Regions from separate parts of the Rothia sp. LK2588 genome, predicted to be linked through region 2. Evidence: predicted binding sites of a transcription regulator. Region 2 holds the regulator's gene; each other region holds the start of a gene.
The links. The regulator LexA, encoded in region 2, represses DNA repair genes until DNA is damaged. The targets are predictions, from matches to a motif close to TCGAACANNTGTTCGA.
Positions count from the first base shown of each region.

Region 1: a site for LexA is predicted at 1,093-1,108, ahead of VVR12_RS05715 (LexA family protein). Genes of this name have one in related genera too.
Region 3: a site for LexA is predicted at 870-885, ahead of uvrA (excinuclease ABC subunit UvrA). Genes of this name have one in related genera too.

Region 1 covers NZ_JAYWLS010000002.1:294,230-296,501, reverse strand. The annotation lists gene VVR12_RS05720 (Y-family DNA polymerase) at 1-629, opposite strand, end outside; gene VVR12_RS05715 (LexA family protein) at 619-1,005, opposite strand; gene hisC (histidinol-phosphate transaminase) at 1,169-2,272, shown strand, end outside.
Region 2 covers NZ_JAYWLS010000004.1:39,027-41,298, forward strand. The annotation lists gene VVR12_RS08850 (LysM peptidoglycan-binding domain-containing protein) at 1-202, opposite strand, end outside; gene lexA (transcriptional repressor LexA) at 453-1,163, shown strand; gene VVR12_RS08860 (ATP-dependent DNA helicase) at 1,255-2,272, opposite strand, start outside.
Region 3 covers NZ_JAYWLS010000001.1:644,898-647,169, reverse strand. The annotation lists gene VVR12_RS03040 (MBL fold metallo-hydrolase) at 96-776, opposite strand; gene uvrA (excinuclease ABC subunit UvrA) at 937-2,272, shown strand, end outside.

The DNA of each region.
Region 1 (2,272 bases), on a different contig from region 2:
AGGGCGCTCCGCCTGGCCTGCGGTAACCGGTCCCACACACAGACCCCGCGCAATACGGGGACTTTCTTGGCGGTTTTATTCGCTAGCTTCGCCAGGGTTTTGGAACGGGCAACCCCCACGCACACTGGCACCCCGATGCGGCGGGCGAGATCGTCTTTGATGGCCCGGGCAATGTGCACGGCCTCGGCGGGAGAGACCGGGATCGTCAGGAACGCCTCGTCGATGCTGTACTGCTCGAAACCGTGGGCATATTCGCGTAGCACCGCCATGACGCGGGAGCTGATGTCCCCATACAACTCATAGTTAGAACTGCGCGCCACCACGCCCCGCGCCAGGGCCTGATCCCGCACCTTGAACCACGGGTCGCCCAGACGGTAACCCATCGCCTTGGCCTCGGCAGAGAGCGCTACCAGGCAACCGTCGTTATTCGACAACACCACCACCGGCCGGTTCTTCAGCGAGGGGTCGAGGATGCGTTCGCACGAGGCGTAACAGGAGTTGATATCGGTGTGGAAGTACAACAGCGGCTGCTTCGCATCGTTTTCGGTTGAGCGGCGCTTCCACGCGGGCGGGGCGGGGAACGCGAAGGGATCGTGAAAACTGTCGGCGGTCAGAAACTCAAGCGACACGGTGCAAGCACCTCGTAACCACCCCGAAGATTTCGAAGTCGGAGTGCTCGAAGATGGGAATAGGCGGGTAGCGGTGGTTTTCGGGCACCAACCACCCCGCGCCCTGGGAGTCGATACTGAGACGTTTCACGGTGAACTCACCGTCGAGGGAGGCCACGATGATGGAACCGTCGTGGGCTATCAACGAGCGGTCGACGATAATTTCGTCACCGTCGCAGATGCCTGCGTTGATCATGGAGTCACCATAGACGCGCAGGATGAACGTGGCAGCGCGGTCGTGGATTAACACCTCGTTGAGGTCTAACGAGGTAGCTGAATAGTCCTGCGCAGGGGAGGGAAATCCTGCCGGAACTCCAACCTCGGAGCTGGGGTACACCGCTGGCACTGTTCCCTCCAGCGGTGCGATGAGTAGAACTTGCATGCCTTAACAGTAGAACACGCGTTCTAGAAAATGTATTATTTTTAGAAAATATATTCGAAAAAATCAGAGAGCGGTCCGCTTCTTCCGTGTCTTCGGGCCGCGCACTAAGGTAGGAGACATGACAGCTAGCACCGACACCCCTCAGCCCCGTCCGGTCTTCTCCACGCTTCCGAAATACGCCGCGGGAAAGCCCCCGGTGCCGGTTGCGGGGCTGACCCAGTACAAACTTTCCTCGAACGAGAACCCCTGGGGCCCCGTCCCCGAGGTGTCGCGGGTGTTGGCCGACTTCGACCGCGTCCACCGTTATCCCGATCCGCTGTCCACGCGTCTTCGCGAAGCCCTGGCGCGGCACCTGCACGTATCCGTCGAAGATATCGTCACCGGAGCCGGTAGCCTCGGGGCCCTCACGCAGATTCTTGCTACGTTCGCCGGTGCCAATGCCGACGGTTCGCAAGACGAAGTCGTCTACGCCTGGCGGTCCTTCGAGGCGTACCCCATCTGCGTGGGGCTGGCCGGGGCGAAGAGCGTGCAGGTGCCCAACCGCGCCGACGGTGCGCACGACTTCGAGGCCATGGCCGCAGCGATCACCGACCGCACCCGCGTGGTGCTGGTCTGTAGTCCCAACAACCCCACCGGCCCGGCCGTCACCGAGTCGCAGATGCGCCGGTTCATGGCTCAGGTGCCCGAGCACGTGGTGGTCGTACTCGATGAGGCCTATTTCGAGTTCTGCCTCGCCTCCGAGACCCCGGCCGGGGAGGAACCCCCGGTCAACGGGTTGAACCTCTACCCCGACTACCCCAACCTCGTGGTGTTACGTACCTTCTCCAAGGCGCAGGGGCTGGCCGGTCTGCGCGTGGGGTACTCGATCTCCCACCCCGAGCTGACCCAGTACCTGCGGGTGGCGGCAACACCGTTCGCCGTGACGTCCTTAGCGGAGGACGCCGCCATCGCCTCCCTGGAGCACCACGAGACGGTCATGGAGCGGGTGAAACACCTGGTGGCCGAGCGCTCCCGGGTAGTCGACGGGCTCCACGATCTGGGGTGGTGGGTCCCCGAGACCCGCGCCAATTTCGTCTGGCTGGCCCTGGGGGAGCACACCCAAGCCTTCGCCGAGCTCGCCGAGCAGCACGCGCTGGCGGTGCGAGCCTTCGGGAACGAGGGGGTGCGCGTGAGCATCGGCGAAGACGAAGCAAACAGTCGATTTTTGCAGGTCTGCGCGGAG
Region 2 (2,272 bases):
CTGAGGCAATATCCCACAGGCTCTGACCCGCTCGCACCTTGACTATTTGCGTAGCAGCAGCGGAAGAACCATCGTTGCCCGCCTTTGCCGTGGGCGGGTTGATCACCATGAGCGCGCCCAGCACCAACAGGGCGGCCAGGGTGAGTACAGGAAGACCACGGAAGACGAAGCGGCCCCGTCGTGTGAGTTTCATAGAAAACATGTGTATCCCCTAACCAGTGGTGAAGTTTCGAATGTCGAACACATTCTTCGAACCTGTGTTCGAACATCGTAGTTAATTTCTACCAGAACTTTCGAACATCGTCGATATGAATTAGAACAAATGTTTGGATTTTCCCCGGATATCCCTTAATCTGGTAACCAGACAACGGTTAACACGCAGATGTTTTCGAACACGTGATTAGTCTGCACGCCGGGTATGACAAAATAAGCCAATTTTTGAGGGGAACACCGTGAGCGCTCACACAAAGACAGGTGATTCAGGCGGCACTGGCCGCTCTCGCCGTCCACTCACGGCGCGTCAGCAGAAAATCCTGACGGCTATCGCCGAGGCCATCGAGAACCGCGGATACCCGCCTTCTATGCGTGAGATCGGTGACATCGTAGGATTAGCATCGCTTTCCTCAGTGACCCATCAGCTCTCTCGGCTCGAAGAGATGGGGTACATTCGTCGCGATCCCAAACGCCCCCGGGCCATCGAGGTGCTCGACGAACCGACCGCTCCGGCGGATGAACCTGAGTCTCAGGCCGCCGTCTTAAAACTGCCTCAGGTAGACCAATCCAGCGATGACTTCGCGGTTGTTCCGCTCGTAGGCCGCATCGCCGCCGGTGGCCCCATTACCGCTGAGCAATCGGTCGAAGACGTCATGACATTGCCGCGTCAGATCGTAGGCAACGGAGAGCTCTTCATGTTGCGCGTCAAGGGTGACTCCATGGTAGATGCCGCCATCTGCGATGGTGACTGGGTAGTTGTCCGCTCGCAAAACACCGCTAACAACGGCGATATTGTTGCGGCCCTGCTCGACGACGAAGCCACGGTCAAAACCTTCCGGCAACGCGACGGTCACACGTGGCTGCTACCGCAAAACACCCAGTACGAACCCATTCTCGGCGACCACGCAACGATTATGGGCAAGGTCGTTTCGGTGTTGCGTTCGCTCTAGGAGCCACGCAATCATCGCGTACCCCAGCGCAGTGCATCAGAGCCGCCGGTCATATTGACCGGCGGCTCTAGTTATATAAGGCTTCAGTGCACTACTCATCCTCGAGCGTGGCCGACAAACGCTGAAGGGCCCCCAGCACCACGTCAGTGCGTTGCGTGGTCCAAAAAGGCGGCATCGCCTTGACGATAAAGCTCCCGTACCGCTGGGTGGCAATGCGGGAATCCAACACCGCAACCACTCCACGATCTCCCACAGAGCGAATCAGACGCCCAGCTCCCTGCGCCATACGAATAGCCGCGTGATAGGCAGAAACCGCCATAAACCCGTTTCCGCCATTCTGGGCCACGGCCCGGGTGCGCGCCGCGGAGAGCGGGTCGTCAGGCCGTGGGAAAGGGATGCGATCCATCATCACGAGTCTGCAGGAATCTCCCGGAACGTCTACCCCCTGCCACAGACTCATGGTCCCGAACAGGCACGCGTCGCGATCTTCGGAAAACTCCTTGACCAGGGCCCGCAAAGACGATTCGCCCTGGACCAACACGTTGAAAGCAGTTTCTTCGCGCACATACTCAGCGGCCAATTCCGCCGCCCGCCGTGAAGAAAATAGTCCTAGGGCTCCCCCGTGGGAAGCGTTCACGAGCTCCACCACGCGTTCCAACTGTTCGCGTGAGATCCCCCGCCCCGGTTTGGGCAGGTCCGCTGCCAGATACAACACACCCTGCTTGGGATAGTCGAAGGGAGAACCGACGTCGATGCCTTCCCAAGGCGGGGCTCCTGAGCCCTGCAGACCCAACGCCCCGGCCGCGGCGTCGAAGGATTCCCCCACGGTCAACGTGGCGGAAGTCAAGATGACGGTACGGTCTTCGAAGAGGCCCTCGCGCAACCGCCCGGCCACCGAGAGCGGTGCCACGTGCAGGGTTGCCGGGTCGGAGTCGTCCGCGGCGACGTACCCTTTGCCGGGTTCCCACGATCCCTGGCGAGATACCCAAACCACCTCGTGCTTCTCGTCGGTGCCCAGAATCCGCTCCGCCAAATCCAATATTTCAGTCAATTTGGCGCGCGCCAGCTGACGGCCCGCGTCTGCGTCCTTGGCATCGGATTTGGTATCC
Region 3 (2,272 bases), on a different contig from region 2:
CCGCCAAGTCCTAGAAACGCTTCGAGGTCCTACCAACTTTGGTAGGACCTCGAACCGTTAACAGGACTTCGCGACCGGCAGGACGCCGGGTTCAGCTACCAGCCGCGGGCCTCCCACTCGTCCAGCGAGCCACGTTCCGCACCGAGCGTCGTAGAGTCACCGTGGCCGGGCAAAACGAGTGCGTCGTCGTCAAACTCTCCAAAGAGCTTCGACTTCACGTCGTGGAAGAGGGAGCGGAAGTCTGCATCGGAATTTGTCTTACCCACTCCGCCGGGGAAGAGCGAATCTCCGGTAAAGAGGATCGTCTTATCCTGAGTGCGGAGAACGAATGCAATCGATCCGGGGGTGTGGCCCACGAGGGAGATGGTATCGAGCCGGTACCCGTCGAACGAGAGGGTCTCTCCGCCGAGCAGAGCTTCCTGCACCGTGAAATTTTCTTGCGATTGAATGGCTGGGATATCTGCCTGGCCCGCATAGGTCTTCGCATCGAATTCCTCGGCAGCCTGGGGCAGTGCGCGAATATGATCCCAGTGCCCGTGGGTGGTGAGCACATACATCACGCCCAGTGCCTCACCGGCTCCTGCGTAGTCTTGGCGCGCGGCCTCTTTCGCGAAGCGCTCGATCGTGGGGAAGTCGTCCGCGGCGTCGATCACTACCTGCTGACCCGTCACCTTCGACGTCAGCACATACACGTTATTGGCCATATCCGATACGGAGATGGAACGCACCGTCAGAGCTTCGTTGTTCAGCCAGACTGTATTCTGAATCTCACTCATGCCCAAATTCTACAAACTCCCGTCGGCCACGAAAAGAGCAGGCCAGTATTGCGCTCACAGCCAACCCACCTGCACAAAACCGCCAACTCGACTTAGAATATGTATTCGAAGCGCCCCGGTATAGTACGGGGCCACGCCAGCGGCAACCCAACGAAGGATCATGATGGCCCAGAGCAAAACCGCCACAGGCACCCGCGACCTCACCCATATCCATGTCCAGGGCGCCCGCGAGAATAACCTCAAAAATATCGATTTGACGATCCCGCGCGATGCCATGGTCGTCTTCACCGGTCTTTCTGGTTCCGGTAAGTCTTCGCTGGCCTTCGACACCATCTTTGCCGAGGGGCAGCGTCGCTATGTCGAATCTCTCTCGTCCTATGCCCGCATGTTCTTGGGGCAGGTAGATAAGCCCGACGTCGACTTCATCGAGGGGCTCTCACCGGCGGTCTCCATCGACCAGAAATCTACATCGAAGAATCCTCGCTCCACCGTTGGCACCATCACCGAAATCTACGATTACATGCGCTTGCTGTGGGCGCGTGTGGGCCGGCCACACTGCCCGGTCTGCGGTGAAGAAATTTCCAAGCAGACGCCTCAGCAGATCGTCGATCAGCTGATGGATTTGCCCGAACGGACCCGGTTGCAGATTCTTGCGCCGGTAGTTCAGGCCCGCAAGGGTGAGTTCGTCGATCTTTTCAAGGACCTCACCACGCAGGGATTCTCGCGTGCACGGGTCGATGGTGAACAGATTCAACTAGCCGATGCCCCGAAGTTGGCGAAGCAGTATAAGCACACGATCGAGGTGGTCGTCGACCGCATTGTGATCAAAGATTCCGTGCAACAGCGTCTGACCGATTCCATTGAGACCGCGTTAAATCTCGCCGGTGGGGTAGTGATGGTCGACTTCGTGGATGAGCCCGAGGATTCCCCCGAGCGCACGCGTAGCTTTAGTGAGAACCTCGCCTGCCCCAACAATCATCCCCTGCAAACCGATGAGATCGAACCGCGAGCTTTCTCTTTCAATTCTCCCTTTGGCGCGTGCCCGGAGTGTGACGGTATCGGTTCAAAGCTGCAGGTCGATGAAGAACTGGTGATTCCCAACGACGACCTCTCCCTCGGTGAGGGCGCGATTGCACCCTGGTCTCAGGGCAAGGCCACCACCGAATACTGGCTTCGGTTGCTCGACGGTCTCGCTAAAGAGGTCGGCTTCGACCTGAATACTCCGTGGAAGAAACTGCCCGCCAAGGCGAAGAAGGCGGTTTTGCACGGCAAAGACTTCAAGGTCACTGTTTCTTATCGCAACCGATTCGGCCGAGAACGTCGCTACACCTCGGGGTTCGAGGGCGTCTTCGCCTATATCAAACGCAAGCACGAAGAAACCGAGTCGGAGTGGTCGAGAGATCGTTACGAGCAGTACATGCGTAACGTGGCGTGCTCGGCCTGTGGCGGCGCGCGCCTGAACCCCACCATTCTCGCTGTCAAGGTGGGTGGCGCGT